3 regions of the Kutzneria chonburiensis genome follow, and region 1 is predicted to be linked to each of the others. Evidence: riboswitches for the same ligand, from Rfam matches in the RefSeq annotation. Region 1 holds a riboswitch; each other region holds the start of a gene.
The links. Region 1 has a riboswitch for S-adenosylmethionine ahead of M3Q35_RS42955 (GNAT family N-acetyltransferase). Riboswitches for the same ligand answer to the same signal wherever they lie in the genome.

Region 1 (10,340 bases):
CTCCTCGAGCTGGTCGGGCGGCACGTCGCCGTCGAGGCGCACGGTGTTCCAGTGCTTCTTGTTCAGGTGGTAGCCGGGCGTGACGGCCTCGAACTGCTGGCGCAGGTGCATGGCCAGGCCGGGCTCGCACTTGAGCGAGACGGAAGGGTTGGCGGGGGCGAGGATGGCGAACACCTTGCCCTCGACCTTGTAGACGTCCAGGCCCGGCCCGAAGGGATTCTCCTCGGTGACCTGGGGGAACTGGAGGGCGAAGGCGGCAACCTCGGCGGGCGTCACGGGGCGTCCCACCGCACGTGCACGGCGTCGGGCTTGCGGAACACGAGGCCGGCGGGGGTGGCGGCGTCGGTGAGCGCGAGCCCGGGCAGGCGGTCCAGGACGGTCTCGACGGCGACCCGGGTCTCCAACCGGGCGAGGTCGATGCCGAGGCAGAAGTGCGGCCCACGGGCGAAAGCCAGCTGGTGGCGGAGATTCGGCCGCAGCAGGTCGAAATCGTCCGGGCGGTCGAACAGGGCCGGATCCCGGTTGGCGGCGGTCAGCGACACGGTGACGAGATCGCCGCGGGCGATAGTTGCCCCGGCCAGCTCGACGTCGCGAGTCGCGTAGCGGTCGACGACCGCGGCGGCTGGCTCCAGGCGCAGTGATTCCTCGACGGCGTCAGGGATCCGGGACGGATCGGCGCGGACAACGTCCATTTGGGACGGATTGGTCAGCAGGTGCAGCAACAGGTTGGCGATCATGCCCTCGGTGGTCTCGATGCCGCCGAACATCAGCACGGCCGCGTTGGACACCACCTCGGGCAGGGCCAGCGCCTGGGCGGCCTCGGCCAGCAGCGAGGGTTTGGCGGCCGAGCCCTCGATGTGCGCGCGCAGCTCGCCAAAGGCTTGCGCACCCAAGGGATCTGGCTGGTCCGGTGCGTGGCCGGCGGAGATCTCGGCCACCGCGGACACGATGGCGTCGTACCAGGCCAGCACGCGTTTCGCGTCGGTGCTGTCCAGGCCCAGCGCGTCGGCCATCACGGCGACGGCCAGCGGGCCGGCCAACGCCCGCCGCAGCTCGGCCCGACCGGTCGCGACGAAGCCGTCGACCAGCCGACCGCACTCCGCCCGTACGAAATCGCCGAACCGGTCCTCGATCTCCCGCGGCCGGAACTGACGGGAGAACGGCGCCCGGTGCCGGGCATGCTCGTCGGCGTCCAGGGAGAGCATCGACGGGCCGACCACCTGCGCGGTCGAGAAGCGAGGGTCGTCGACGGTGAACGTCGCCGCGTCCTTCATCACCTGGAGCGCCAGGTCGTGCCGCGTCACCAGCCAGCCGTTCAACGCCGGCAGCCACGACACCGGCTCGGCCGCGCGCAGGCGGGCCAGCAGCGCGTGCGGGTCCGCGGTGAGCTGCTCGACCGACGCCGCCGCGCCGATCGGGTATCCGGCCGCGAGTGGGGACATGGCCCGAAGCTACCAGCCGTAAGCTGGCCGGGTGGAAATCTGGATCAACCCCGCCTGCTCCAAGTGCCGGTCCGCGCTGTCGATCCTGGACGAGGCCGGCGCCGACTACACCGTGCGCCGCTATCTGGAGGACCCGCCCACCGAGGCCGAGCTCGCGGCCGTGCTCGACCGGCTCGGGCTGGAGCCGTGGGACATCGCGCGTACCGGCGAGGCCGTGGCCAAGGAGCTCGCTCTCAAGACGTGGGAACGGACCGACGCCACCCGCGCTCAGTGGATCACCGCGCTGGCCGGGAACCCGATCCTGATCCAGCGCCCCATCATCACCGCCGACGACGGTCCGGCCGTGGTCGGCCGCACCGAGGAAGCCGTCCGCTCGGTGCTGGACTGACGATGGGCTGGAGCCTGGGGGAGCTCATCGCCCGGCACGACGTGCCCGGGGCGCAGGTGGCGGTGCTGGCCGACGGCCGGATCGAGGACGACGCGGCGGGTGTGCTGAGCCGGCACACCCGGGTCGAGGCCACCACCGACTCGATCTTCAAGATCGGGTCGATCACCAAGCTCTGGACGGCCACACTGGTTCAGCAGTTGATGGACGAGGGTCTGCTGGAGCTGGACCGGCCGGTGAGCGACTACCGGCCCGGCCTCGGAAAGTTCACGGTTCGGCAGCTGCTCACCCACACGAGTGGCATGGACGCCAACCACTTCGTCGACACCGGCCGTGGCGACGACGCGATCGAGAAGTTCGTCGACACGCTGGCCGATGTCGACCATCCGTTCCCGCCGGGCACGGTCTTCTCGTACTCCAACAGCGGCTTCGCGACGCTCGGGCGGCTGGTGGAAGTATTACGCGGTCAGCGTTTTCACGACGTGCTGCGCGAGCGTATCGCGACGCCGCTCGGCCTGAGGACGGTCGCCGTCGACCCGTACGAGGCGATCTTGCACCGCGCGGCCGTCGGCCACTTCGACGGCGGAGAGCCCACGACGAGCTGGGCCGTTCGCTATCACTGCACGCCCAGCGGCTCGCACCTGGCGATCAGCGCCCGCGAACTGCTGGAGTTCGTTCGCATGCACCTGACCGACCCGAACCTGGCCGCACTGCGCGAAACCCAGCTCGACGAGGTCCCGGACTTCGGTGGCGGTCAAGTGGGCTGGGGGCTGGGCTGGATGCGCTACCGGGACGGAATCGTCGGCCACACCGGCGTTTCCAAGGGACAGAAGGCGTTCCTCCGGGTCGCCCCCTCGGCCGGTGTGGCCGTGGCGGTGTTGACGAACAGCGCCGGCGGCGCACCCCTGGCCTACGAGATCTTCGCGCAGGTGCTGCACGATCTCACCGGCGTCGAGACGGATCCGTTGCCCGTGCCGCCGGCCAACCCCACGCCGATCGACGTGGAGCGCATGGGCGGGACCTATCGCACCACCCTGCACGACATCACGCTCGCCGTCGAGAACGGCCGCACTTTCCTCACTTACCGGCCACGCAACGGAAAGCCGGAGAACCGCGTCGAAGTCGTCCGCCTGACCGACAAAGCTGTCATCACCGTCGAGCCGACATTCGACGGCCACCAGGTGCTCTCACTCATCGGCGACGACGGCAACGGCCGGGCCCAGTTCCTGCACAACGGATCCGCCGCCTACCGGATCGCCTGATCGGCTTCAGGCCACACCATGCGCAGCATCAAAGGACTGCCGTTGAGCCGAGTCGGATCCCCGCCGGGCGGTGACACCGGCGCCGTCTCAACCGAAATGCCGCCGTACGCCCGGTAGAATCCTTGCGCGGCAACGTTCTGCTCCAACACCCACAGGTACAAAGGCCTAGATCCCACGGCCTCGGCCGCGAGGCACAGCAGTCGGCGGCCCAGGCCAGAGCCGCGTTGATCGTGCCTGACGTGCAGGTTGTCGACCAGACTGCCCCACTTCGGATCGGCGTCGAAGATGACGTGCACGAAGCCCACCAGTAGATCATCCTGTTCCGCGACAACGGTTGCGCTGCCGGCCGGAGACGCGAGCCGGGCCGACCACACCTCGCGACGATTGGCCACCACATCGCCGTCCAGAAAGGAATCCGCGTACGCGCCGCGGTAGAACCGCTGCCAGCTATCGGCATGCAGCTCGGCGATCCGGTCGGCGTCCTCGACTTCGGCCGGTCGGAACACGGTCATGGGTCCACAGCTCCTTGGCTCGCGGCTTGCCCGACGCCGGTGCGCCGAGCCCGGTCATCACCCGGAGCACCCCGCCCGCCAACGCCAGGGTTGCCGGCCAGCGAGCCGGGGCTTGACGCTGGCACTCATGACCTTGCTTCGCAGCCTAGCAGCCGCCTAGCCGTCGTACAGCCCCATTTCCTCCTCGGTCGGCCGCTCGAAGTCGCGGCTCCAGACCTCGAGGTCGGCCCGCGTGATCGGCGGATCCTCCCGGCCCCGCTCCTGAATCCGCCGCCACAGCTCGTCGACCGGCACGTCCAGGTACACCAACTCCACCGACGCGCCGAGTTCCCGCGCCTCGATCCGCACCGTGTCCCGCTCGGCCCGGCTCCACGTGCCCCATTCGATCACGACGGTCACGCCGGCCCGGAGCATGTCCTTGGCCAGCACCCATTGCAGCGCCTCCACCCGTGCCCGCATCGCCGTGTCCCACAGGTTCACGCGCAATGCGTCCATCCAGTCGTCGGGCGAGAGCCGAACCCCGCCACGCTCCGCCGCCAGCCGACGGGCGTGCGTGGTCTTGCCGCTCCCCGGCAGCCCGCAGACGATGATCAGCGATACCCTCACACCCGGATCCTGCCAGCCCGCGCCAGCGGATGCAGGGAAGGACGATCTTGGTGGCCGGCCGGCGGCACTGCTGACGTCAGGCCTGGCGGATGGTGCCGCGGCCGGGGATCAGGGGGAGATCCAGAGCTGACACCAAACGGGCCGGCAGGGCGTCGAGATACGGGATGGCGTTGACGGCGCGCATCCCGGTGGCCAGGCAGCCGCCGCTGACGGGATCGCCGTCGACCTCGTGGCGGAAAGCGGTCTCCTGGGTGATCTCGGGGCTGCCCTTGACGATGATGCGGTAGGCGTCGTTCTCCACCGACGCGGCCCGGGCCCACTCGGGGGCAGCGGCGTTGGTGATGCGGTTGACGTGCTCGATGACGATACGAGGCTCGTCGCCGACCCAACCGCGGATCTCGAAGCGCACGGCGGCGCAGTGGCCCTCCTCGATGACGCCGTGCTGGTACTCGATACGGGAAGGCGCGGGCCACTTCTCGTAGACGGTGTCGATGCGGTCGAGCTTGACACCGACGGCATCGGCGATCATGGGAATGGTGTGGCCCCAGGCGAAGATGAGGACCTGCGGGATCTCCAGCACGGCCTGTGCGGACAGCGGCAGGCTGAAGCCCATGACCTTGCTGTAGTCGCCGGCGTAGCTGGCGTAGTCCACCAGCTCCTGGATCCGCACGCTGTCGACCCGGCCGCAGACTCCCAGCAGTGTCAACGGAAACAGGTCGTTGGCGAAGCCGGGATCGATGCCGGTGGTGAAGCACGCCCTGCCGGACTCGGCGCACGCCTGCTCCAGCGCGGCCCGGAGCTCGGGCGGGCAGACATCCGGATACACCAGGGGAGTCATGGACGTGGACACGACGTGCTTGCCGGATCGCAGCGCCAGCACCATGTTCTGGATGTTCTCCAGCGCGAACTCCGCGGTGGGGCCGAAATACGCGACGGCGTCGGCCTCGGTGTCCAAAGCGGACCGCACATCGGTGGTGGCGACAACCCCGACCGGAGCACCGCCGATCAGCACCCCGGCGTCCACGCCGTCCTTGGCCGGGTCGTGCACGATCACGGCGGCCAGCGAGAACTCGGGATGGTCGAGCAGTTCCCGGATCACGAGCTTGCCGACCACGCCGGTGCCCCAGACGATCACCTTGTGCGCCATAGCTTTTCCCCTCAGCGGAAGTACTCGCCACCGTTGACGAACAGCGTCTGCCCGGTCAGCATGCGGGCCCGGTCGGACGCGAAGAACACGGCCGCCTCGGCCACATCGGTGTCCTCGGCGATCGCGTTGAGCGCGGCCTTGGCCGCCAGCTCGGCCTTGACCTCGTCCTCGGGCACGTTCCGGCTGGCCGCGATCCACTGGATGTACATCTCGACGTTGGGCCCCAGCATCCAGCCCGGCACCACCGAGTTGACCCGGATCTTGCGCGGCCCCAGCTCCTGGGCCAGCGAGAACATGGCGGCGTGCAGCGCGCCCTTGGACGTGGCGTAGGCGGCCTGCGGCAGCGTCGGGCTGAACGCGGCCTGGGTGCCGATGATCACGATCGCGCCGCCGCGCACGGACAGCGCCGGCAGCGCGGCCTGGGTGAGCCGCATGGTGCCGATGACGTTGACGTCCAACACCTTGCGCCACAGGTCGAGGTCGGCGCCTTCGAGCCCGCCGAACACGCGGTCGCGGGCGGCCACGTGGATTACCGCGTCGACCGCGCCGAACCGCTCCATGGCCACCGCCACCAGGCCGTCGCAGTCGTCGGCCGAGGTGATGTTGGTGACGGCGTACGCCGCCCGCGGCCCGATCTCCTCGGCCACGGCCTTCAGGTTGTCTTCCGTCCGCGCGCCGAGGACGACGTTGGCGCCGTCGCGGGCCGCCGCGAGCGCGGTCTGCCGGCCGAGACCGGCGCCGACCCCGGACACGATCACTGTCTTGCCGTCGAGGACCACCCAATTAACGTAACAGCGTGTTACGTTATTCACAATGACGGGAATGGAGCAGTCCGAGCGGCCCAGGGGCCGCCCCCGGGACCGGGCGATCGACGACGCGGCCCTGCTGGCCGCGCGTGAGCTGCTGGTCGAGGTCGGCTGGGACCGGCTGTCCATGGTGGCCATCGCCGAGCGGGCCGGCGTCGGCCGGCCGGCGCTCTACCGGCGCTGGCCGTCCAAGACCCACCTGGTGTTCGAGGCGGTGTTCGCCTGGTCGGAGGAGCCGACGCCGGTGCTGGCCTCGACCGACTCCGGCGAGTGGGTGCGCGGGTCCTTCGCCTACACCGCGGAGTTGTTCAACCGGCCCGAGGTGCGGGCCGCGCTGCCCGGCCTGCTGGCCTCGCTGCGGGACCACCCGGAGCTGCAATCGGCCCTGTGGCGGGAGTTCGGCGTGCCCGGCCGGGTCTCGCTGGAGGAGCTGCTGCACGCCGAGGGCAGCGACGACGCCGTGGCCGACGCGCAGGCGCTGATGGTGCTGGTGATCGGCTCGTGCATGGTCACGTCGCTGCTCGGCGGCTCGGCGACGGTGGTCGACCGGCTGCCCGAGATGGTGCGCCCGCGACCCCTGTGACCGCACGAACCGTGCCGCGCCTCAGCTCTCGGCCCGGTAGCGGTGCACGAGGGCGACGGCCATCGCGCCCTCGCCCGCGCTGGAGGCGATCCGCTTCATCGAGTTCGCCCGCGCGTCGCCGGCCGCGAACACGCCCGGCACGCTCGTCTCCAGCAGCAGCGGCAGCCGCGGCAGATCCCAGCTCGGCCCGACCGGCACGTCCGGGCCGGTGAGGATGAATCCGTTGCCGTCCAAGGCGATGCACGTCGACAGCCAGTCGGTGTTGGGCCGCGCCCCGATGAACGTGAAGACGTACTCGGTGTCATGCGTCGACTTCACGCCGGTCGAGCTGTCCAGCAGCGTCACGCCGGCCAGCTGTTCGTCCCCGTCGGCCGCGACGATCTCGGTGTTCAGCCGCACCTCGATGTTGGCCGCCGCGGTGATCTCGTCCACCAGGTACTGGGACATGCCCTTGTCCAGCCGGTCGCCGCGGATCACCAGGCTGACCTGCTGCGCGTGCCGGGCGAAGTGCACCGCCGCCTGCCCGGCCGAGTTCGCGCCGCCGACGACGAAAACATGTTGCCCCACACAGGATGCGGTCTCGGACGTGGTGGCGCCGTAGTAGACGCCGGCGCCCTCGAAGCGGTCCGCCCCCTCGGCGGTGAGCCGGTTGTAGCGCAGGCCGGGGGAGAGCAACACCGTGCTGGCACTGATCTCCCGGCCGTCGGACAGCGTCAGCACGCGGGCCCGTCCGGACGTGCGCAGGCCGCAAACGCTGGCGGGGGCCAGTAGTTCGGTGCCGAACCGCCGTGCCTGCGTGACCGCGCGACGGATCAGCTCCGCCCCGCTGACGCCCGACGGGAAACCGAGGTAGTTCTCGATCCGACTGGACGTCCCCGCCTGCCCGCCCGGCACGTACGACTCGACCAGCAGCGTGGACAGACCCTCGGAGGAGCCGTACACGGACGCGGCCAGACCGGCCGGCCCACCGCCCACGATGGCCAGGTCGTAGTGCTCCCGGAACTCACGACCGCTGAGCTCCAAGGCTTCCACCAGATCACGGTCGGACGGCCGGGGCAGCACCTTGCCGTCCGGCAGCAGCACAGCCGGCAACGGGCCGTCCACCGCGACGGCCGGATCCCGTTCCACGTCAACGAAACGGAACGGCTGGTGCAGCCGGGTCAGCAGGTCCCGCACCCGGTGCGTTGCCGGCGCCGACCGGTGCCCGACCACACGGATCCCGTCGTACGGCGGCAGATACGTGCGCTGCCAGTCCTCGAGCAGCTCGTCCAGCACCGGATACAGCCGCTCCTGCGGCGGTTCCCACGGCTTGACCAGGTAGTGGTCCAGCCGCACCTGGTTGATCGCGTCGATGGCCGCCTTGGTGTCGGCGTACGCGGTCAGCAGCACCCGCCGCGCGCGGGGGAACAGCTCCAGCGTGCGGGCCAGGTAGTCGACGCCGTTCATCTCCGGCATGCGCTGATCGGCCAGCAGCAGCGCGGGTTCCTCGCCCCGCTTGCGCACGGCTTCCAGCACCCGCAGCGCCTCGGCCGGCGAGTCGACCGCCATGACCCGGTAGCGGTCCTGGTACTGCCGGCTCAGGTCGCGTCGGATCGCGCGCAGCACATGCGGATCGTCGTCGACCGCGAGCACCACCGGGCGGTGTCGTTCAGGCATGGCAGTCTCCAATGCCGCGCGGACTTGGCCGGCCAATCGTCCCCGCCGAGGCCTGCTCGACGCGCGCTGACCTGACGCAGTCGCACGACTGTTGTGCCCGTGGCTGCGTCAAGTCGCGGAAGTAGCGGTGGTTGTGTTGTTCGGCAATCACTCGAGAGGTTGACTGCGATGCGAGAAGAACGATCGAGTGGGGAGCACACCCATGTCCAAGAAGATCCTCTTCATCCTGTCCGAATACGGATACTGGGGCGAGGAACTGGTCGGTCCGCTGGCGGCCTGCGACGAACAGGGATACCAGGTCGTGTTCGCCACGCCGAACGGCAAGCGGCCGGTGCCGCTGCCGCCCAGCGTCGACCCCGGCTACATCGACCCGCCACTGGGTCGTTCGGTGACCACGCCGGAAGTGGCGGCCTCGGTCGTCGCGCTGGACGGGTCCGGCCGGCTCGACGAGCCGGTCAGCCTGGCCGAGTGGGTGCCGGAACGGCCGTACAACAGCGAGAACAACTTCCTGCGCAAGATCGAGGCCTACTACCGCGAGCTGGACGACGTGGCCGAGGACCTGCGCTCGTTCGACGCGATGGTGATCGTCGGCGGCTCCGGCCCGATCGTGGACCTGGCCAACAACGGCCGGGTGCACGAGCTGATCCTGGCCTTCGTCCGCGCCGGCAAGCCGGTGGTGGCCGAGTGCTACGGCGTTGCCTGCCTTGCCTTCGCCCGCAGCTGGGAGGACCGGGACAGCATCATCGACGGCAAGCACGTCACCGGTCACTGCAAGGAGTACGACTACAAGGACGGCACCGGCTTCATCGGCGTCGAGTTCAACATGGGCCCGCCGCCGTACCCGCTGGAGTACATCCTGCGCGACGCCACCGGCCCGAACGGGCGCTACCACGGCAACGTCGGCCACGAGACCTCGGTGATCGTGGACTACCCGTTCATCACCGCACGGTCCACTCCGGACTCCTTCCTGGCCGGCGAGAAGCTGGTCGAGGTGCTGGAGTCGGGGCTGACCCGGTACGGCTGGTGAGCCGGCGATGACTCCACGGCCCGGCAAGGTCGCCGTCTTCGAGCAGTTCACCGCCGACGGCATCACCACGATGTTCGGCAATCCCGGCACGGTCGAGCAGGGCTTCCTCGACGTGCTGGAATCGGTGCCGGATTTCGACTACGTGCTGGCGTTGCAGGAGACCGTCGCGATCGGCATCGCGGACGGCTTCGCCCGTGCCGGCGCCCGCCCCGCCCTGGTGCAGCTGCACTCGGGCGTGGGACTGGGCAACGGGATCGGCATGCTCTACCAGGCCAAGCGGGGGCATTCGCCGCTCGTGGTCGTCGCCGGCGAGGCTGGTGTCCGCTACGACGCGATGGACGCCCAGATGGCCGCCGACCTGGTCGCCATGGCCAAGCCGGTGACCAAGTACGCGACCAGGGTGATCGACCCGTCCTCGGTGCTGCGGGTGCTGCGCCGGGCCGTGAAGATCGCGATGACGCCGCCCCGCGGGCCGGTGTTCGTCGCGCTGCCGATGGACGTGCTCGACGAGCTCACGGCCGAGGCGGCACTGCCGACCGTCATTCCCAACAGGACGGTCACGCCGGCGGCGGCCGACATCGCCGAGGCGGTCGAGCTGCTGGCCGCCGCGCGCAACCCGATTGTCCTGATGGGCGACGGGGTTTCGGTGTCCGGCGCGCAGGAGCAGCTGACCGCGGTGGCCGAGATGCTGGACGCGCCGGTGTACGGCGTAGACAACTCCGAGCTCAACATGGATCCCCGGCACCCGCTGTACAAGGGCAACACGGGGCACATGTTCGGCGAGGACAGCGCCCGCCGACTGTCCGATGTGGACGCGGTGCTGATCGTCGGCACGTACGTGTTCTCGGAGGTCTTCCCGGCGCTGGGCAACCCGTTCCCGCCGGGCGCCAAGGTCGTGCACATCGACCTGGACG
Region 2 (10,340 bases), 230 kb from region 1:
GCGGCGGACGGCGAGGCCGGTGGGGTGGCGGAGCGGGGCTGGAGTCGGTGGGGGGAGCAGGCGGCGGCGAGGGCGGAGCGGCAGTTTCACCTGGAAGTGGCGGCGGCGGCGCAGTCGGCGCGGCTGACGCATGAAGAGGTGCAGCTCCAAGGGGAGAGGGGCGGGCTGCTGTGGCTGCCGCCGAGTCCCAACGCCTACGCGGAGCATCGGGCGATCACGGAGGCGATCGCGCTGCAGGACGGGGAGCTGGCCCGCAAGCTCACCGAGGAGCACATCCTCGAAGCGGTGGACCGGCTCGTGGACATGCACCTGGCCCTGCTGGAATCCTGACCGTTACCCGTACAGCCGAGGTGAGCGTCATGGGCACTGGTGACGAGGTCGTCGAACACGTCGCGGCGATCGTGGAAGACGTCTTCGACCGGCTGAAGCCGGTGCTGGTGGCGGTGGAAGCACTGCTGGACGTGGTGGACGAGGTCAGGGCCAGGGACCTGGACGGCATCAGGCCGCAGGTGCTGGACGCGCTGGGCGGCCTGGTGATCGGGGCGGGCTATGTGGCGGCGCCGCACGTGCTGGCGGACCAGGAGTACGGCTTCGAGTGGTGGACGGCCAAGGCGACCGGGCCGGAGCAGCTGTTCATCAGCCTGGAGCCGGGGAGTGCCAACTTCCTGGACTACACAAGGCAAAGCTGGTTCACGGTGTCGAGGGACACGGGCCGCCGGCACGTGAACGGACCGTACGTGGACTACCTCTGCACGGACGAGTACACGCTCACGTTCACGGTGCCGGCCCGCCGCAACGGCGCGTTCGCCGGAGTGGTGGGGGCGGACGTGTACGTGCGGGAATTCGAGCATGTGTTGCAGCCCAAGCTGCGAAGGCTGGGATCGCGAGCGGCCCTCGTGAACGCCCAAGGGCGGGTGATCGTCTCCAACAGCGCCCGGCTGGCCACGGGATCGCTGATGCGGGACGCCGATGTGCCGGCGTGGTGGAACGCCGGCGCGCAGACACGCGCCGGCGTTCGACGTTGTGGAGACGCCCCTATAGCGCTGGTAATACCCTAAACCGCTAAAGGGTCTTACAGGCCGAGAGCTTCGGTCACGGCGGCGGCGTTGGGCGGCACGACAGCCTTGGGACCGATGCGGTCGGCCACGGCGTCCAGGGTCTTGAGGCCGTCGCCGGTGATCAACAGCACGGTGTCGGCGTCGGGGTCGAGCTGCCCGGTCTCGACGAGCTTCTTGGCGGTCGCGACGGTCACGCCGCCGGCGGTCTCGGCGAAGATGCCCTCGGTGCGGGCCAGCAGCCGGATGCCCTCGACGACCTCCTCGTCGGTGACGTCCTCGACGGCGCCGCCGGTGCGGCGCACGGTGTCCAGCACGTACGGCCCGTCGGCCGGCGCGCCGATGGCCAGCGACCGGGCGATGGTGTCGGGGCGGACCGGCGCGACGACGTCGGTGCCGGCCTTGTAGGCCGTCGACACCGGGGAGCAGCCGGTGGCCTGGGCGCCGAACACCCGGTACGGGGTGGCGTCGACCAGCCCGAGCTCGCCGAGCTCGCGGAAACCCTTGTCCACCTTGGTCAACTGCGAGCCGGAGGCGACCGGCACCACGATCTGCCCGGGCAGCCGCCAGCCGAGCTGCTCGGCGACCTCGTAGGCCAGCGTCTTGGAGCCCTCGGCGTAGTACGGCCGGACGTTGACGTTCACGAACGCCCAGTCCTCGTGCTCGGCGGCGAGCTGGGTGGCCAGGCGGTTCACGTCGTCGTAGTTGCCGTCGACGGCGATCAGGGCACCGTCGTACACGGCGGTGGTGAGGATCTTGGCCTTTTCCAGCGAGGACGGGATCAGCACGACCGACTCCCAGCCGGCGCGGGCGGCCGCGGCGGCGACGGCGTTGGCCAGGTTGCCGGTGGAGGGGCAGGCCAGCACCTTGAAGCCGAGCTGGCGGGCCGCGGCCAGTGCGACCGCGACCACGCGGTCCTTGAACGAGTGCGTGGGGTTGCCGGTGTCGTCCTTGACCCACAGGTTGCGCACGCCCAGCGCCGCGCCGAGGCGGTCGGCCTTGACCAGGCGGGTCAGGCCGGGCTCGGTGTTGGGGAAGGACTGCACGTCGGTCGGCACCGGCAGCAGGTTGCGGTAGCGCCAGATCGACTTGGGGCCGGCCTCGATGTCCTCGCGGGTGACGCGGCCGAAGTCGTAGGCCACTTCGAGGGGGCCGAAACACTCGCTACAGGCGAATTCCGCGGCCAGCGGGATCTGGTGGCCGCACTCACGACAGCTCAGGGCGCGCGCGGGGCCGAGGTTGACAGGGCCCAAGTTGGCGGGCGTACGGGCGTCGACGGTCGAGGTCATGGGAGGCGTCTCCTCATCTTTCCCACGTGTGGGTCGGAATTGGCACCGTGTTCGACGCACAAAGACATGCGTCGCCGGTTGCCGGGGCTTCAACGGGCCGTTCCCTCTGCCCCTCTGGATGAGCGGTGTTCAGTTGTGACCTGCACGGTACGGCAACGCGACGTGGCATCGCCACCCGCGAGCCCAGTATGCGGGACGTGGAAGGATGACGGGGTGAGTGCCGCCCCTGATCCGCTGCTGCTCGTGCTCGGCGACGAGGAACTGCTGGTCGAGCGGGCCGTGCGGGCCGCGTTGGCGCAGGCCCGCGAGGCCGACGCGTCGGCCGACCTGACCCGCGTGCGGGTGACTGACCTCACCCCGCCGGAGCTGGCCGAGCTGCTCAGCCCGTCGCTGTTCGCCGAGGGCCGGGTGGTGGTGCTGGAGGGGGCGCAGGAGGTCGGCAAGGAGATCGCCGACGCGGTCCTGTCCTACGCCAAGGAGCCGGCCGACGGCATCGTGCTGATCGTGCTGCACACCGGCGGCGGCCGGGCCAAGGTGGCCAAGGACCTGCCGGGCGCGCTGAAGAAGGCCGGCGCCACGGTGGTGGAGTGCTCGAAGATCACCAAGCCGGCCGACCGCGACGCGTTCGTCAAGGACGAGGTGCGCCGGGCCGGCGGCAAGATCGACCCGGCCGGGCTGGCCGCGCTGATCGAGACGGTCGGCAACGACCTGCGTGAGCTGGCCGCGGCCGCCTCGCAGCTGGTCACCGACAACGACGGCAAGGTCGACGAGGCGGCGGTGCGCCGTTACCACCAGGGCCGGGCCGAGGTGACCGGCTTCGCCGTGGCCGACCTGGCCGTGGTCGGGGACCGGGCCGGCGCGATGGAGGCGCTGCGCTGGGCCATGCAGCTGGGCGTGCCGCATGTGCTGGTGGCCGACGCGCTGGCCGAGGGCGTGCGCACGGTGGCCAAGGTGGCCTCGGCCGGCCGGGGCGACCCGTTCCGGATGGCCGGCGACCTGGGCATGCCGCCGTGGAAGGTGAAGCGCGCGCAGGGGCAGGCCCGTGGCTGGTCACCGGCCGGGCTGGCCGAGGCGATGCAGATCGTGGCGGCGTTGAACGCCGACGTGAAGGGCGTGGCGGCCGACGCGGACTACGCGTTGGAGCGGGCCGTGCTCAAGGTGGTCGCGGCCCACCAGATCGGCTGACGCAAGCGAAAGGGGCGTCCCCGCAACGGGAACGCCCCTCTCGACGACGAAACGGCGTGCTCAGCCGACCTTGTTCACGGCCAGCGCGAGCGCGGACTTCTTGTTGGCCGCCTGGTTGGCGTGGATGACGCCCTTGCTGGCGGCCTTGTCCAGGCTGCGAGAGGCGGCACGGGCCAGCTCGAGGGCCTTGTCCTTGTCGCCGGCGGCGACGGCCTCGCGGACCTTGCGGATGGCGGTCTTGACGCTGGACTTGACCGCCTTGTTGCGCAGGCGGGCGGCCTCGTTGGTCTTGATCCGCTTCTGCTGCGACTTGATGTTCGCCACGCGACTGACCTCTCAGTTCACTCTGTCTTTGTCGTGTCGCACTTCACACGGCACCCGGTGACCCGGGTCTTCCTCCACGGCGGAACGCCGCACGACACGAGCAGTCAGTCTAACGCACCGTGAACGGCGCCTGCGCAGTGCCCACGACCACGGCATACGCACCCTTCTCGACCTCGCGCCGGCCGGCCGCGTCCACGTCGCCGGTGGTCACGCCCAGCTGGCTGACGTTGAACGTGACCTGCACGGTCTTGGTCTCGCCGGGCTTGAGGTCGACGCGGGTGAAGCCGACCAGCCGCTTGTCCGGCACGAGCACCGGGCTGACCGGCTGGTGCACGTACACCGGCACGACCGTGCTGCCGGCGACCGCGCCGGTGTTGGTCACCGCGACCGACACCGTCTCCTTGCCGTCGCCCCGCACGGTGGTGGCGCTCACGGTCGGGGTGGCGGTGCTGAAGGTCGTGTACGACAGGCCGAAGCCGAACGGGAACAGCGGGTCGTAGTTGGAGCTGGGGCCGCCGTTGGTGCCGGGCAGCTGGTCGTAGGACATCGGGATGTCGCCGAGGGTCTTGGGCCAGGAGACGGCCAGTTTGCCGCTGGGGTTGGCCTTGCCGAACAGGATGTCGGCCAGCGCGTGCCCGCCTTCGGAGCCGGGCAGCCAGGTCTGGAGCAGCGTCGGCGCGGTGGCCACGGAGCCCAAGACCAGCGGACGGCCGGTCATCAGCACGACCACCACCGGCTTGCCGGTCGCCTTGAGCGAGTCCACCAGGGACTGCTGGGCGGCGGTCAGCGCCGGGTTCTCACTGTCGTTGGGGCCTTCGGCGCCGGCCTTCTCACCCAGCACCACCACGACGGCATCGGCGTCGGCGGCCTGCGCGACGGCGGTCGGCTGGTCGGCCGCCGCGACCACGTTCGCCCCCGGCACGGCCTCCTTGATGCCCTGCACCGGCGTGACGACCGGCGGCGTCGGACCGCCCGGGGTGACGCCCTGCCAGTTCACGGTCCAGCCGCCGAACTGCTGGGCCGGGTTGTCGGCGCTGTCGCCGGCGACCACGATCTTGTGCACGCCGGTGGACAGCGGCAGCGTCTTGTTGTCGTTGCGCAGCAACACGGTCGACTCGGTGGCGGCCTGCCGGGCCAGGTCGGTGCCGGCCCCGTTGACGACGCCGTCGGCCGCGTTCTCGTCGACGAACGGCTTGTCGAACAGGCCCAGGTCGAACTTGAGCTTGAGGATCCGGCTCACGGCCTCGTCGATCCGGTGCTGGCTGATCAGTCCGTTGTGGACGTCGTCGGTCAGCGCCTGGGTGTAGCCGGCCGCGTTGGACGGCTCCATCGCCATGTCCACACCGGCGTTCACGCTCATCGCGATGGCGGTCGGGTAGTCCGGTGCGGCGTGGTACTTGGTGACCAGGCTGGCCATGTCGGACCAGTCGCTGACGGTCACGCCGCTGAAGCCCATGCGCTGGCGCAGTTCGGTGGTGAGCATGAACTTCGACGCGTGCACGGGGATGCCGTTGACCGCGCCGGAGTTGGCCATGGCGGTCAGCACGCCCGCGTCGATCTGCGGCTGGAAGGCCGGCAGGAACACGTCCTGGAGCTCACGCACGGGAATCTGGGCCGGCACCCGGTCGTGGCCGTTGATCGGGGCCGAGTAGCCGGCGAAGTGCTTGGCGGTCGCGGCCAGCTTGGCCGTCGCGCCCTTGCCGTTGTACGACTGGAGGCCCTTGACCAGCGACCCGGCCAGCGCACCGGCCAGCGTCGGGTCCTCGCTCAGCGTCTCGTAGTAGCGGCCCCAGCGGGTGTCGCGGGAGATGTCGGAGACCGGCGCGAAGTCCCAGAACACGCCGGTGGCCCGCATGGTCGCCGAGGTGGACTCGCCCATCTTCTCGGCCAGCGCGGTGTCCCAGGTGGCGCCGACGCCGATCTGCTGCGGGAACATCGTCGCGGTCACGAGGTTGTTGTCGCCGTGCACGCCGTCGGCCCCGTACAGCACGGGGATCTTGAGCCGGTTGTTGTCGAGCGCGTAGTGCTGGATGCCGTTGGTGACCTGGGCCCAGCCCTTGGCGGTGTTGTCCACCGGGTAGTCGCCGCCGCCGGACAGGATCGAGCCGACGTGCGCGTCCACCAGCACCTGCTGCTCGCACGAGGCGACCAGCGGGCCGTTGGCGTTGTTGCAGTCGCCGCGCAGCTTGCCCACCCGGATCTGCGCCATCTGGCCGACCTTCTCGGCCAGCGTCATCCGGCGCAGCAGGTCGTTGACCCGGTACTGGGTGGGGATCGCGGGGTTGAGGTAGATGGGTCTGCCGTAGTCGTCGGAGCCGGTCGGTCCGCTGGGTGACGCCTGGCTGCTGGACTGGGCCAGCGCCGTGGTCAGGGCGACGACGGCGGTCATCGCGAGGGCGGCGCGCAAACCGGGGCGGATTCGGGCCACTGTGCCTCCTGTTCTGGCTGGTAACGCAGTTGTCACCTTTGTCCGGGAAGGCCCGTGACCTGTAGCCCCGTTCGGGGGATTTGGAAGCGCTCCCATCCCGGGATCTGGACACGGACAGTGACGTGTTTCAGAGTTTTTGCAGTGCTGTCAAGGGGTTTCGTTGCGCGGCGGTGGTTCGGACAACCCGTGTGATCGTCACACGGGCGGCCGTGAGCGATGCCGGAAGGAGGCGGATCACCGCAGCTGAGCGCCCTTTTGGCCACGATCCCTGAACGTCCCAGCATCTGGTCACGGATGTGAACGAGACTGGCTCGGGTCATCCAAGGTTGTGAACGATTACCGCCGTCCGGGGGTCCTGCAACCACACGGCCGGGCGCTAGCGTCCGACGGTGCGCCGATATCTCACCGCTCTGCTCGTCGCCGTTGCCGCGCTCGGCGTCGTGACGGCCGCGCCCGCGAGCGCCGCCGATCGCGTCGTCACCGACTACCAGGATCCGCTGACCGCGCTGCCGCCGGTCAGCAGACCGCCGACCCCGCACTGCACGGTCACGGCCATGCAGCACGTGTTCGCCAACTCCTACGGCCAGCCCTACGTCGGCACCCTCACGCCGCCGGCCGAATGCGCCGGGCCGTGGACCAAGGTGGTGCTGAGCTGGACCGGCAAGAGCCAGGGCCGCCAGTACGACCGGCTGGCCGGGCTGTGGATCGGCGGCGCCGAGGTGCTGCGGACCTCGACCCCGGAGCCGGACCCGTCCGGCATCACGTGGAGCTTCGACCGCGACATCACGGAGTTCTCGCCGCTGCTGCACCAGCCGCAGCCGTTCGTGGTCGACCTGGGCAACGTCGTCAACGACACCTACACCGGGCCGTACGACATCACCGTCACGGTCAGCTACTACCAGGCCGACCGGGCCCATCCCGCGCCGCGGCAGGCCGACACCGTGCTGCCGCTGGCCGCCGACGCGTCGAAGCCGGGCTGGCGGGACCTGTCGGCCGGGCAGAGCTACGACGCCCAGGTGACCGTGCCGGCCAACACCGCGAAGCTGACCGCCGAGATCTACGCGCGGGGCGGCGGCTGCGAGGAGTTCTGGTGGTCCAACGTGCCGGACTCGCTGGTGCAGGCCAATCCGTCGGCCGGGCTGTGCGGCGGCGGGGCCTACCGCGAGGTCGAGGTGACGGTCGACGGCAAACCGGCCGGCGTGGTGTCGCCGTACTCGGTGATCTACACCGGCGGCGTCGCGCCGATGCTGTGGCGGCCGATCACCGCCATCGACTCGATCGTCACGCTGCCGTACACGATCGACCTGAGCCCGTTCATCGGCCTGCTGACCGACGGCAAGCCGCACACCGTGCGGCTGATCCCGCCGAAGGGCATCGTCGACCTGTGGACGCTGGGCGCGAACCTGTTCGCCACCACCGATCCGCACGTCCAGCGGGTCACCGGCACCCTGTTGCAGGACAACGTGCCCGATGCTGACGTGCGGACCACGACCAACGGCACCGGGCTGGACAACAAGATCGTCACGCACGTTCAGCGAACCTGGCGCACCGCGGGCGTGCTGCGCACGTCGGCCGGCATCGTGCCGGTGAACTCGTCCGGGCAGTGGACGTTCGACAACACCACCACCCTGGCCGACTCGGCCGCCCACCAGATCACCGACCAGCGGGTGCTCGGCGACTACGGGGCCAGCGGCTTCGACTTCTCACTCAAGGCCGATGTCACCCAGAACATCGTGAACGACAACAACTATCGCATCGACGCGACCGTCCACCAGGGCCGTCGTTTGTGGACGGTCGGCGGCGGCGCACCGCAGCTGAGCGTCGACGAGATCGACACCAGCGGCGGTTTCGGGCGTACCAACGGCGTGCTGAGCTACGCCGACGGGCAGTCGAGCGAGCGCTGGAGCGGGCTGGCCGACACCGGCCGGTTCTACTCCCGCGACATCGACACCGCCCACGGCTACGTCACCCGGGACGTGCACTACGGCTGACGCTTGTCGCCACATGCGCTTCCTATGTGGCGTCCAGTGCCACATAGGAAGCGCATGTGGCTTCCCCTGGTGATCAGTAGAGGCTGCCGGCGTTGACGACGGGCTGGGTGGCGCGGTCGCCGCACAGCACCACGAGCAGGTTGCTGACCATGGCCGCCTTGCGCTCCTCGTCCAGCTCGACGACGTCCCGCTCGGCCAGCCGGGCCAGGGCCAGCTCGACCATGCCGACCGCGCCCTCGACGATGCGCTGCCGGGCCGCGACGACCGCGCCGGCCTGCTGGCGCTGGAGCATCGCGCCGGCGATCTCCGGCGCGTAGGCCAGGTGCGTCAGGCGGGACTCGATGACCCGCACGCCGGCCGACCGGACCCGCTCGGCGATCTCGGCCGACAGCTTGCCGGTGATCTCCTCGGCGTTCTCCCGCAGCGACAGCCGGTCGTCCTCGGCGTGGTTGTCGTACGGGTAGCTGGTGGCGATGTGCCGCACCGCGGTGTCGGTCTGGATGCCGACGAAGCGCACGAAGTCGTCGACCTCGAACACGGCCCGGGCGGTGTCCTCGATCTGCCAGACCACGACCACGGCCATCTCGATCGGGTTGCCCTCGGCGTCGTTGACCTTGGCCGCCGCGGTCTCGTGGTTGCGGATCCGCACCGACACCCGCTGCCGGTTGCTCAGCGGGTTCACGAAGTGCAGGCCGGGCGTGCGCACGGTGCCGGTGTAGCGGCCGAAGAACTGGATCACCGCGGCCACGCCCGGGGGCAGCACGAACAGGCCGCGGAACATGATCAGGCCGACCACGGAGACCGCCAGCCATCCGAACTGCTGGGTGGTCCCCGTCGCGGCGACGCCGCCGATCAGCAGCACCAGTGCCAGCAACAGCGCGAACCCACCGGGCATCCGGTTCGCCGGTCGTTCGGTGATCGTCGGATCCGGCGTCGGGATCTCGCTCATGGCCCCCTCCTCGGTCTGTCAATGGGTCTATCAATGTGATATCAGAACTGTACCACGGTGAAACGCCAGCGCGGGGTCGATCCGAGGAGCATGATGGGTGTCTCTACCGGTCGGGAGGGGAACGAGTTGGACACGGGAGGGCTGCCCGTCTACGGGCAGCAACAGGGGGCGCAGTCGGCGGAGCAGGCGCCGGCGCTGTGGATCAGCGGGTTGCGCAAGCAGTTCAACGCCACGGTCGCGGTGGACGACGTGCACCTGGTGGTGCCGAGAGGGTCGTTCTTCGGGCTGGTCGGTCCGAACGGCGCCGGCAAGACGACCTCGCTGTCCATGGCGGTCGGCCTGCTGCGGCCGGACGCCGGCAGCGTGCGCATCTTCGGCGTCGACGTGTGGGAGTCGCCGGAGCGGGCCAAGTCCCTGGTCGGCGTGCTGCCGGACGGCATGGCCCTGCCCGAGCGGCTGACCGGGCGTGAGCTGCTCACGTACACCGGGCTGCTGCGCGGCCTCGACCCGGCGACCGTTGCCGAGCGGGCCAACGAGCTGCTGGGCGTGCTCGAGCTGCTGGACGCCGAGCGCACGCTGGTGATCGACTACTCGGCCGGTATGCGCAAGAAGATCGGCCTGGCCACGGCGCTGCTGCACGCCCCCAAGCTGCTCGTGCTGGACGAGCCGTTCGAGGCCGTCGACCCGGTGTCGGCGTCCACCATCCGCACCATCCTCCAGCGGTTCGTCGCCTCCGGCGGCGCGGTCGTGCTGTCCAGCCACGTCATGGAGCTGGTGGAGAAGCTCTGCGACCACGTCGCCGTGATCACCCGCGGCCGGGTCGTGGCCAGCGGGCCGGTCGACCAGGTCCGCGGCGGCCAGTCGCTGGAGCAGGCGTTCGTGCACCTGGTCGGCGGCCGCACCGGCGGCGGGGAAGGGCTGTCGTGGTTGGCGTCCTGATCCGCATGAAGCTGCGGGTGCTGTCGCACTCGCTGGGCGGGTCCAGGGCCGCGAGCTTCGCGTTCGGCGCGCTGGTCGGCCTGGCCGCCGGCGGCGCCTCGCTGTTCCTGGTGATGCTCGGCTACCAGCACGGCGTGTCCATCGGCACCACCGTCGCGTCGGTGCTGATGCTGCTGTGGA
Region 3 (10,340 bases), 990 kb from region 1:
CATCGGCAAGGGCCTCGAAGCCGCCCAGAACGCCTTCCACTGATCAACAGGCGGTGTTCGCCGGCCGTGGGTAGCGTCGGCTGCCATGAGCCCCGAGGACGTCCGTGACATCACGTTCAGCCTGGCTTTGATGAGCAAGAACGCCTACGACGAGGCCGAGGTCGACGCCTTCCTCGACCGGATCGAGGCCACTCTGCGCGGCCAGGACTCCCTCACCGCCACCGATGTCCGAGATGTCGCCTTCACCCATCCCGGTCTCGGCCGTCGCGGGTACACGAAGGACGAAGTGGACGAGTTCCTCACCCAGGTCGCCGCCACACTGGAAGCCCTGTAACAGCAACACTTCCCCGCCTATACACGGTTGCGCCACCCTCAGGTGGCGACCGACGAACAGCAGGGGGAAAGGCCAATGGCCTTGGGCACATCAGGGCTGCTCATACGAGCGGCCGGCATCACGCTGGCTTTCGGCATGATCACTGCCGGACTCGCGACACCCGCACTGGCGGACACCGGCGCGCCGACCAATCCGACGGTCGACCGGCATTCCTGCGGCACGCAACCCATCCTCGTCAACGCACTCGACACCGCGTCCCAGCTGGCCGTGACGCCGGGCGACAGCCAGGCGACGACGGAGTTCGACTGGTGGCCGGTCGACCAGCCCGACCAGCGCGCCTCGGCGCAGACCTCGGACAGCGCCGTGCTCGTCCAGCACAGCGCGTTGAGTGACGGCGTCACCTACGCGTGGCAGGCCCGGTCCGGCGACGGGCCGTGGAGCGACATCTGCGAATTCACCACGGACTTCGTGGCACCGGGGAAGCCGACCGTCACCTCGCCCGACTACCCGCCGGGCGGTGGCGGCGGTGTCGGCAAGCCCGGCCGATTCATCCTGTCCGCCAACGGTTCCGCCGACACGGTCGGCTTCCGCTATGGCGCGAGCATCCCGGCCACCTACGTGGCGGCGGACAAGACCGGCGGCAGCGCGACGATCTGGATCACGCCGAACAGCTGGGGCACGCAGCAGCTGGTGGTGACCAGCGTCGATGCCGCCGGCAACGTCTCGGGCGTCACGAAGTACCTGTACACCGTGAACAACAACAAGGCACAGGTCTCGTGCACCCCTGGCTCGGGTTACATCGGGGTGGCGCGCCAGTGCACGTTCACGCCGACCCTCAACCGCTACACCGGCTACACATATGAGATCGGGAACGGCACGCCGGTCTCGGTCGACGCGGATGACAACGGCAGCGCGACGGTCACCGTGACGCCGATGTCGCCCAGCGACTGGGACATCACGGTCCAGGGACGGATGTTCAACGGCAATCTGGGTGACCCGGTCTCCACCGGCCTCGGGCTCGATTCCGGCGTGCCCTGGGTTCAGGCGGCGACCGATGAGGCGCCGCAGGGCTCGACGGTGCAGTTCACGCTGCACTCGGTGCTGCCGGGCTCGACGTCCTTCGTCTACACCTGGGGCGGCGCGGACCCGGTCACCGTCGCGGTCGGGGACGACGGCACGGCCACGGTGGACCTCACCGTTGATCGGCCCGGTTTCGAGCAGCTCGACGTCTACACCACGACGGCGGCCGGGGCGACGTCCGGCCACGGGTTCGGCTCCGTGACCGTCGACTGAGGACAAACCAGGTGCGGGGTTTCCTTGCCCCGCACCCGGTTTCGCTCAGTCCTTGGTCAGCATCTTGGCGACCTGGTCGCCGGCGGCGGCGCGGCGGAGCTTGCCGGAAGGGGTCTTGGGCAGGTTGCCGGGCGGGAGCACGATGACGGCGTACGGGCGCACGCCGGCGGCGTCGACGATGCGGGCGGTGACCTCGTCCTTTATGACCTTGACGGCCTCGGGATCGTTGGCGCGGTTGGATTCCAGGGCGACGGCGAACCGCTCCCGCCGGGTGCCGGCGTCGAGGCGGACGGCGACGGCGTTGCCGGCGCGGACACCGTCGACGGAGGTGGCGGCGCGCTCGATGTCGGTGGGGTAGATGTTGCGGCCGCCCATGATGATGACGTCCTTGCGACGCCCGCAGACCACCACCTGACCGTCGATGAGGTAGCCCTCGTCGCCGGTGTCGAGCCAACCGTGTTCGTCCTGTGTGGACACTGGACCGTTGACGGTGAGATAGCCGGGCGTGACGGACTCGCCGCGAAGCATGATGAGGCCGACCTCGCGGTCGCCGCGCGGCTCGCCGTTCTCGTCGACGACCTTGATTTCCAAGCCGGGCAAGGGATGCCCGAGCAGCGGGAAGGACCGGGTCTTGCCATCGGTGGCCGGCACGGCCCGCTTGCCGGCCTCGAGCTCGTCGGCGTCGATGGTGTCGATGGTCATGCCCTCACCAGGCGCGGCGAAGGCGACGCCGAGGGTCGTCTCGGCCATTCCGTAGGCACAGAGCACACATCCGGGCGTCATGCCGAAACGGGCGCCGGCGTCGGTGAACGACTTCACCGCGGCGGCGTCGATGGGTTCGGCCCCGTTCAAGGCGATCCGCAGCTGCGACAGCTCGTACTTGCCGTCTTCGTCCACAGAGGACAGTCGGCGGCCGGCGATGGCGTAGGCGAAGTTCGGTGCGGCGGTGACGGTGCCGTGGTAGCGGCTGACCAGGTCGAACCACAGCAGCGGCCCGCCGAGGAACTCGACCGGGCTGACCTTCACCAGCTCGATGCCGAACGTCATGGGCAGCGTCAGGAAGCCGACCATGCCCATGTCGTGGAACAGCGGCAGCCACGACACCATGGTGTCGGCCTCGAAGTCGAACTTGGACGCCGTGATCATCGCGGTCATGTTGGCCATGAGGTTGCGGTGGGTGATCCGCACGGCCTTCGGGTCCGCGGTGGAGCCACTGGTCAGCTGGAGCAGCGCGGTGGCGTCCTCGTCGACATCGACAGGCTCGGTCAGCGGCTCGGCGCCGGCCAGGTCGGTCAGCTTCCGGTACGTGATGCCGTGCTCGTCGAGCACGGGCGACAGCGCATCGAAGGGGCTGCCCAGCAGGACCAGGCCGGCCTCGATCATGCCGAGCACCTTCAGCGTGTCCTGGGCCCATTCGCCGAGGTCGGTACGCGGGGTCGGCTGGTGCAGCATGGTCACGCTGCCGCCGGCCAGCCACACCGCCTGCACGGCCGGCGCGATCACCGCCGGATCGGCGGCCAGCACGGCAACGGCGGTGCCCGGACGCAGGCCGCCCGCCACCAGCCCGCCGGCCAGCTCGGTGGCGGTCACGTGCACCTCGGCCCACGTCCGGCGCACCGGCGCCTGCGGCTCGCCGGTGATGAACCCCTTGCCACGCCCACCGGTCCCGGTGGCGCGCAACGTGTCGACGAACTTGCTCATAGTGCGGAGCCTAGGGCGTCCGGCTCAAGGATGGGTCCGTTGGGCGGGACGCATCCGTTCCGTTATGCCTAAGGCTCACTCGGCCGCATCGGCGGCGAGCATCCACTGCTCCTCGACGTCGTCCTTCTCGGCCAACACGGTCCGCAACTCGGCGTCGAGAGCCAGCAGCCGGTCGGGGTCGGTCGCCGCCTCGGCCAGTTTGGCGTGCAGATCCCCTTCCTTCTTGGTCAGCACGTCCAGCCGACGCTCCAGCCGGGACAGCTCCTTGCGGGCCGCCCGCTGCTCGGCCGCGTCGCTCACCTTCGGCGCGACCGGCGTGGCCTGGGCGGCGGCCGCCGCGGCCAGCTGCTGGTCACGACGCCGCAGGTACTCCTCGATGCCGCCGGTGAGGTTGGCGATCCGGCCGTCGCCGAACAGCGCCACGACCTGGTCGCAGACCCGCTCGATCAGGTACCGGTCGTGCGAGACCACGACCATCGTGCCCGGCCACGAGTCGAGCAGGTCTTCCAACTGTTGCAGGGTGTCGATGTCCAGGTCGTTGGTCGGCTCGTCGAGCAGCAGCACGTTGGGCTCGGCCATCAGCAGCCGGGCCAGCTGCAGCCGCCGCCGCTCGCCGCCGGACAGGTCCGACACCGGCGTCCACTGCTTGACCTTGGTGAAGCCGAACTTCTCGGCCAGCTGCGACGCCGACAGCTCGACCTTGCCCAGCACCACCCGCCGGGCGACCTCCTCGACCGCCTCCAGCACCCGCAGCTCGCCGGGCAGGTCGATCAGCTCCTGGGTCAGGTGGGCCAGCCGCACGGTCTGCCCCTGCACGCGCTTGCCGCTGTCGGCCTCGCGGTCGCCGGACAGCAGCCGCAGCAGCGAGGTCTTGCCCGAGCCGTTCACGCCGACAAGGCCGATCCGGTCGCCCGGCCCGATCCGCCACGTCACGTTGTCCAGCAGCGTGCGGTCGCCCAGCGCGAAGGACACGTCCTCCAGCTCGATCACGGTCTTGCCCAGCCGGCGCTTGGCGAAGGCCATCAGCTCGACCTTGTCCCGCGGCTCCGGCACGTCCGAGATGATCGCCTCGGCGTTCTCGATCCGGTACCGGGGCTTGGACGTGCGGGCCGGGGCGCCGCGGCGCAGCCAGGCCAGCTCCTTGCGGGCCAGGTTGCGGCGCTTCTCCTCCAGCGTGTCGGCCAGCCGGGCCCGCTCGGCCCTGGCGTAGATCCAGTCCGCGTAGCCGCCCTCGTACTGCTCGACCGCGCCGCCGACGACCTCCCAGGTCCGGGTGCACACCGTGTCCAGGAACCACCGGTCGTGGGTCACCACCACCAGCGCGCCGCGCCGGGCCAGCAGGTGCTCGGCCAGCCAGCGCACGCCTTCCACGTCAAGGTGGTTGGTCGGCTCGTCCAGCACGAGCAGGTCCAGCTCCTTGATCAACGCCGCCGCCAGCGCCACCCGGCGGCGCTCGCCGCCGGACATCGTCGCCACCGGCGAGTCCAGGCCCAGCGCCGTGATCCCCAGGCCGTCCAGGATCGACCGCACGCGCGCGTCCGACGCCCACTCGTGCTCCGAGGCGTACCCGTGCGGGTCCAGCACCGCCGCGCGCACCGTGTCACCGACCAGCTCGGTGCGCTGCGTGACCACCGCCATCCGCAGATCCCGGCTCTGGCTGACCCGCCCCTCGTCCGGCGGCTCCAGCCCGGTCAGTACCTCGAGGAGCGTGGTCTTGCCGCCCCCGTTCAACCCGACGACCCCGATCCGGTCGCCCTCGTTGACCCCGAGGGACACGGTGTCGAGCAGGGCCTTCACGCCGTACGACTTGCTCACGGCTTCTAGGTTGACGAGATTTGCCACGTGAAGAGCCTACGGGCCTAGGCGTGGACCTCGGGTGGGGTGGGGCGGGCGGCGTCCTCGCCGGTGACGACGCGGGCGCCGGCGACGGGGCCCTGGGCCACCCGCACGGTCCGGCAGACGCCGGCGCCGGAGAGCTCGGCGGCGACCCGGACGGCGGCGTCACCGTCGGAGCAGAGGAAGGCGCACGTTGGCCCGGAGCCGGAGACGATGCCGGCCAGGGCACCGGCGTTGACGCCGGCCCGGAGGGTGCGGCGCAAGCCGGGGCGTAGCGAGACGGCGGCGGCCTGGAGGTCGTTGCCGAGCAGCAGGGCCAGCTGGTTGGGGTCGCCGGAGGCCAGGGCCTCCAGCACGGGCTCGACGGCGCCGACGCGCGGCGGGTTGCCCTCGACCCGCAGGCGGTCGAGCTCGCGGAACACCTCGGGCGTGGACAAACCGCCAGCGTCGAGGGCCATCACCCAGTGGTACGTGTGCCGGGACAGCACGGGTACCAACTGCTCGCCACGGCCGGTGCCCAGGGCCAGCCCGCCCTGGAGCACGAACGGCACGTCGCTGCCGATCTCGGCGGCCACGGTGGCGAGCTCGTCCCGGCCCATCTCCAACCGCCACAGATGGGCCAGGGCGACCAGGGTGGCGGCGGCGTCGGCGCTGCCACCGGCCATGCCGCCGGCCACCGGGATGCCCTTGTTGATGCTGATCCGCAGCTTGGGCTCGTCCGGGTCCCGGCCGACGTGCGCGGCCAGCGCCCGCACGGCCTTCCAGACCAGATTGGACTCGTCGGTGGGCACGTCGGCCGCGCCCTCGCCCCGCACCTCCAGCCGCGACTCGTCGGCGACGGCCACCGTCACCTCGTCGATCAGCGACAACGACTGGAACAGCGTCGTCAGGTCGTGGTAGCCGTCGGCGCGAAGGTCACCCACGGCGAGATGCAGGTTGACCTTCGCCGGGGCCCGGACGGTCACTGGGGTCGGTACGACGGCTAGCACCCGTCCAGCCTACGGGCTGTTGCCGTGCAGGCTAGAACGCCGGCAGGACCGAACCGTGGAACGTCTGGTCGATGTAGTCCTTGACCTGCGGGGAGTTGAGCAGCTCGGCCAGCTCCTTGATCCGCTTGTCACCGGCCAGTTCGGGCCGCGTGACCAGACCGTTCGCGTTCGGGTTGCCCTGGGCCTTCTCCAGCAGCACCGCGGACTTGGTGTCAAGGCCGGCGGAGAGCGCGTAGTTGCCGTTGACGATCGACGCGTCGGTGTCCTCAAGGCTGCGCGGCAGTTGCGCCGCCTCCAGCTCGACGAACTGAAGGTGCTTCGGATTGTCGGCGATGTCACGCGGCGTCGCGGTGCTCTCGGTGCCGGGCTTCAGCTTGAGCAGACCGTTGTCGGCCAGCAGCTTGAGCGCCCGCGCCTCGTTGCTGGTGTCGTTGGGCACACCGATCTTGGCGCCGTCGGGCAGGTCGGCCGGCTTGTGTGCCTTCTTCGAGTACAGCCCGAGCGGCTCGAGGTGCACCGCGGTGATCCAGCTCAGCTGCACGCCGTGGCTCTGCTCGAAGTCGGCCAGGTAGGGCTGGTGCTGGAAGTAGTTGGCGTCCAGCGACTTGTCGACCAGCGAGGTGTTCGGCGTCACGTAGTCGGTGAACTCCTTGACCTGGATCTTCAGGCCCTTGGCCGGCGCCAGCTTGTCGGCGACGAACTGGAGGATCTGGCCGTGCGGAGTGGGGCTCACGCCCACGATCAGCGGGGCGTTGGGGTCGGCCGCCGCGCCGCCGCCCGAACCGCAGGCGGCCGCGGAGACCGTCACGAGGGCAGCAAGGAGCGCAACACGGAGCTTCATGGGACTGTGATTCCTTGAATGTCAGGCAGTGACGCGGCGGCGGCGGTCGATCAACCGCGAGGACACGTCGAACAGCAGTTGGATGAGCATGGCGAGGGCGCCGAGCACCAGCACCGTCGACCAGAGGACCCGGTCGTCGTAGCGCTGGTAGCCGTAGCGGATGGCCAGGTCGCCGAGGCCCTCGCCGCCGACGACCCCGGCCATGGCGGAGAAGCCGACGAGGGTGACGGCCGTGACGCCGACCGCGGACACCAGGGCCGGGGCGGATTCGCCCAGCAGCACCGATCGCACGATGCGGGCCCGGGTGGCGCCGGTGGTGACGGCCGCCTCGACGACCGTCGCGTCCACCTCACGCAGCGCGGACTGGACGAGCCGGCCGAGGAACGGCACCGCCCCGATGGCCAGCGGCACGATCGCCGCGGTCGGGCCGATCGAGGTGCCGATCAGCGGGCGGGTGACAACCTGTTGCAGCAGCACGATGAGCACGATGAACGGCAGTGACCGGCCGAAGTCGACCACGGTGCCCAGGATCCGGTGCAGCACCGGCACGGGCCGCAGCCCGTCCGGCGCCGTCACGTGCAGCAGCACGCCGAGCGGAATCCCGAGCACCGTGGCGAACAACGTTGCCACGCCGACCATGTAGAGCGTCTGGCCAAGTGCGGGGTGGAGCAGGTCGAACACATCGGACCACGGAGTGGTCGGTCTCACGCAGCGACTCCCTGCGGGCCCTTCTGGGCCCGTCGAACGAGGGCGCCGGCCTCGGAGATCCACTCCAGCGCGGAGTCGGCCCGCTCGCCGGTCAGGCCCAGCCGGAACCGGGCGACCGGGGTCTCGCCGAGCCGGGTCAGTCCGCCGCCGAGCACGGCGAGGTCGACGCCGAACCGGTTGGACGCCTCCGGCAGCAGCGCGCCCACCGCGGCGAAGCCGACCAGCACCACGTCGGCGACGCGGTCGTGGTTGGCGGCGATGCCGTCGGTCTGGTCGAGCGCGGGCAGCAGCGCGTTGGCGGTACGACTGTCCACATCGGACACAAGGTCGAGCAGCCTGCCGTTCTCCACGATCCGGCCGCCGTCGAGCAGCGCGACGTCGTCGCAGATCCGGCGGACCACCGCCATGTCATGTGTGACAACAACAACCGTGACACCGAGCTCGGCCCGGGCCCGGTCGAGCACGGTCAGCACGGAGCCGGTGGTCTCCGGGTCCAGTGCCGAGGTGGGCTCGTCGGCCAGCAGCACCGCGGGGTTCGCCGCCAGCGCGCGGGCCACCGCGATGCGCTGACGCTGACCGCCGGAGAGCTGGTCCGGGTACGAGGCGGCCTTGTCGGTCAGGCCGACCAGGTCGAGCAGTTCGCCGACGCGGCGACGCCGGGTCGGGCCGTCGACGCCCGCGGTTTCCAGCGGCAGCGCCACATTGCCGGCCGCCGTGCGCTGGCGCAGCAGCGAATCCCCTTGCGGCACAACGCCGATCTGCCGGCGCGCGGCGCGCAGCCGGTTGCCGTCCAGGGTGACGAGGTCGGTGCCGTCCACGCGGATCGCACCGCTGTCCGGGCGCTCCAACAGGGCGATGCAGCGGGCCAGGGTCGACTTGCCGGAGCCGCTCGGGCCGACGACGCCGCACACCGCGCCTGCCTGGACCTCGAGGGTGACGCCGTCCAGGGCGCGCACGGCGCCGCTACGACTGGGGAATGACTTGACCAGATTGTCGACAGTGATCACTGTTTGCTCCACGGCACGCGGCGACCCCGCGCGAAGACGGCGCGCGCAGGTCGTCCTTTTTGGACCGTCCTATCGGGACGATGCGATGAGGGTGAACCGACAGTAGGCGGCGGTAGGGGTGTTACCGGCCGGCCCGACAGCCCGTCGCGGTGCGACGGCACTGATCGACCACTCGACGGCGAGTGAGCAGCAGCGCTGCGCACACTCGTACGAGGTCCATGACGTCCTCCATCGGTCCTGGCTGTAGCACCTGCCCCGGGTGGGGTGGTTGCTGCGGCTTCGTCGATCCAGGTCTCTCGGCCGCTCGGGATGGATGCAAGTAGCAGTACACCTGACCGGTATGTGGAAAATCAAGCCGTGCCTGCAAAGAACCATGGATCGTTCGGTAAGTCACACCAATGGCCGAAGATTACTCGGCCACCGACATATCGGACAGCGACTTCATCGGCACCCAGAGTTATCCGTCGAGCAGGTCGCGCTGGTACCAGGTGCCCTGTTTGCCACCGAGCTCGGCGGGGTCGGCCGGACCGGTCTCGGCGAAGCCGCTCTTGAGCAGGACCCGCCGCGAAGCGACGTTCTGGTGGGAGGCGGCGGCGCGGAGGGTGTGGAGGCGGTGCCGCGAGGCGGCCAGCACGCACAGGTCCCGCACGGTGCGGGTGGCGAGGCCGCGGCCGGCGGCGGACTGGGCGACGCGGTAGCCGAGGTCGGCGGTGCCGCCAGAGAAACGGTCGAGGTTGAAGCGGCCCAGCACGGAGTCGTCCTCGACGACGAGGTAGAAGGCGCAGAGGCCGGTGGCCTGATCGGCGAGCAGGGCGTCGTATCGGGCGGTGAACTGGGCGAAGTAGTCGTCGCCGCGGTCGGAGATGGAGGCGGCGAAGTAGGTGCGGTTGGCGAGCTCGAAGGCGAGGACGGCCGGGGCATAACCGGCCTGGAGCGGCACCAACATGGCTACTGGGCGGCTTCGGCGATGCGGACGAAGTCGGCGATGCCCAACTGCTCGCCACGGGACGAAGGGTCGACGCCGGCGGCGGTGAGGAGCTGACCGGCGCGGTCGGGGGAACCGGCCCAGGTGGCGAGGGCGGCCCGAAGCGTCTTGCGGCGTTGAGCAAAGGCGGCGTCGACGAGGGCGAAGAGGGCCTCGCGGGAAACCGTGGACGGGGACTCACGCCGAGTGAAGGCGACGAGCGCCGAGTCCACGTTGGGCACGGGCCAGAAGACGGACCGCGGCACGGGACCGGCACGCCGAGCGTCGGCGTACCAGGCGAGCTTGACGCTGGGCACCCCGTAGACCCGGCTGCCGGGACCGGCGGCCATGCGGTCGGCGACCTCGGACTGGACCATGACGAGCCCGGTCTGCAATGACGGCAGCTCGGCGAGCAGGTGCAGCACGATGGGCACCGAGACGTTGTACGGCAGGTTGGCGACCAAAGCGGTAGGCGCGGCACCGAGCTGGTCAGCGGTGACCCGCATGGCATCGGCACCGACGACCGAAAGCCGAGACGCGAAGGACGGCGCGAACTCGGCGGCGGTGGCGGGGAGCCTCGCCGCCAACACGGGGTCGATCTCGACGGCGACGACGGCCTTGCACACCGGCAGCAGCGCCAGGGTCAACGACCCGAGGCCGGGACCGA

Region 2: linked by a shared signal. The riboswitch ahead of thrC (threonine synthase) and the one ahead of M3Q35_RS42955 (GNAT family N-acetyltransferase) in region 1 are both predicted to bind S-adenosylmethionine.
Region 3: linked by a shared signal. The riboswitch ahead of M3Q35_RS38520 (methionine ABC transporter ATP-binding protein) and the one ahead of M3Q35_RS42955 (GNAT family N-acetyltransferase) in region 1 are both predicted to bind S-adenosylmethionine.

What each region holds. Positions count from the first base shown of each region.
Region 1 is NZ_CP097263.1:9,241,347-9,251,686, forward strand. Features, by position in the region: gene M3Q35_RS42935 (MmcQ/YjbR family DNA-binding protein) at 1-276, opposite strand, end outside; gene M3Q35_RS42940 (cytochrome P450) at 273-1,442, opposite strand; gene M3Q35_RS42945 (arsenate reductase family protein) at 1,474-1,830, shown strand; gene M3Q35_RS42950 (serine hydrolase domain-containing protein) at 1,833-3,089, shown strand; gene M3Q35_RS42955 (GNAT family N-acetyltransferase) at 3,074-3,601, opposite strand; SAM riboswitch class IV at 3,619-3,734, opposite strand; gene M3Q35_RS42960 (P-loop nucleotide/nucleoside kinase family protein) at 3,758-4,207, opposite strand; gene M3Q35_RS42965 (NAD(P)H-dependent amine dehydrogenase family protein) at 4,284-5,354, opposite strand; gene M3Q35_RS42970 (SDR family oxidoreductase) at 5,366-6,133, opposite strand; gene M3Q35_RS42975 (TetR/AcrR family transcriptional regulator) at 6,177-6,743, shown strand; gene M3Q35_RS42980 (FAD-dependent oxidoreductase) at 6,765-8,399, opposite strand; gene M3Q35_RS42985 (type 1 glutamine amidotransferase domain-containing protein) at 8,602-9,426, shown strand; gene M3Q35_RS42990 (thiamine pyrophosphate-binding protein) at 9,434-10,340, shown strand, end outside.
Region 2 is NZ_CP097263.1:9,474,510-9,484,849, forward strand. Features, by position in the region: gene M3Q35_RS43985 (FadR/GntR family transcriptional regulator) at 1-330, shown strand, start outside; gene M3Q35_RS43990 (cache domain-containing protein) at 360-1,058, shown strand; gene thrC (threonine synthase) at 1,073-2,344, opposite strand; SAM riboswitch class I at 2,355-2,469, opposite strand; gene holA (DNA polymerase III subunit delta) at 2,558-3,529, shown strand; gene rpsT (30S ribosomal protein S20) at 3,590-3,853, opposite strand; gene M3Q35_RS44010 (glycoside hydrolase family 3 N-terminal domain-containing protein) at 3,963-6,281, opposite strand; gene M3Q35_RS44015 (peptide-N4-asparagine amidase) at 6,671-8,272, shown strand; gene M3Q35_RS44020 (SPFH domain-containing protein) at 8,346-9,221, opposite strand; gene M3Q35_RS44025 (ABC transporter ATP-binding protein) at 9,348-10,160, shown strand; gene M3Q35_RS44030 (hypothetical protein) at 10,145-10,340, shown strand, end outside.
Region 3 is NZ_CP097263.1:8,254,733-8,265,072, reverse strand. Features, by position in the region: gene pth (aminoacyl-tRNA hydrolase) at 1-43, shown strand, start outside; gene M3Q35_RS38555 (DivIVA domain-containing protein) at 86-334, shown strand; gene M3Q35_RS38550 (hypothetical protein) at 410-1,627, shown strand; gene M3Q35_RS38545 (fatty acyl-AMP ligase) at 1,673-3,328, opposite strand; gene M3Q35_RS38540 (ABC-F family ATP-binding cassette domain-containing protein) at 3,404-5,170, opposite strand; gene M3Q35_RS38535 (4-(cytidine 5'-diphospho)-2-C-methyl-D-erythritol kinase) at 5,188-6,153, opposite strand; gene M3Q35_RS38530 (MetQ/NlpA family ABC transporter substrate-binding protein) at 6,185-6,994, opposite strand; gene M3Q35_RS38525 (methionine ABC transporter permease) at 7,016-7,702, opposite strand; gene M3Q35_RS38520 (methionine ABC transporter ATP-binding protein) at 7,699-8,709, opposite strand; SAM riboswitch class I at 8,935-9,025, opposite strand; gene M3Q35_RS38515 (GNAT family N-acetyltransferase) at 9,167-9,655, opposite strand; gene rsmA (16S rRNA (adenine(1518)-N(6)/adenine(1519)-N(6))-dimethyltransferase RsmA) at 9,658-10,340, opposite strand, start outside.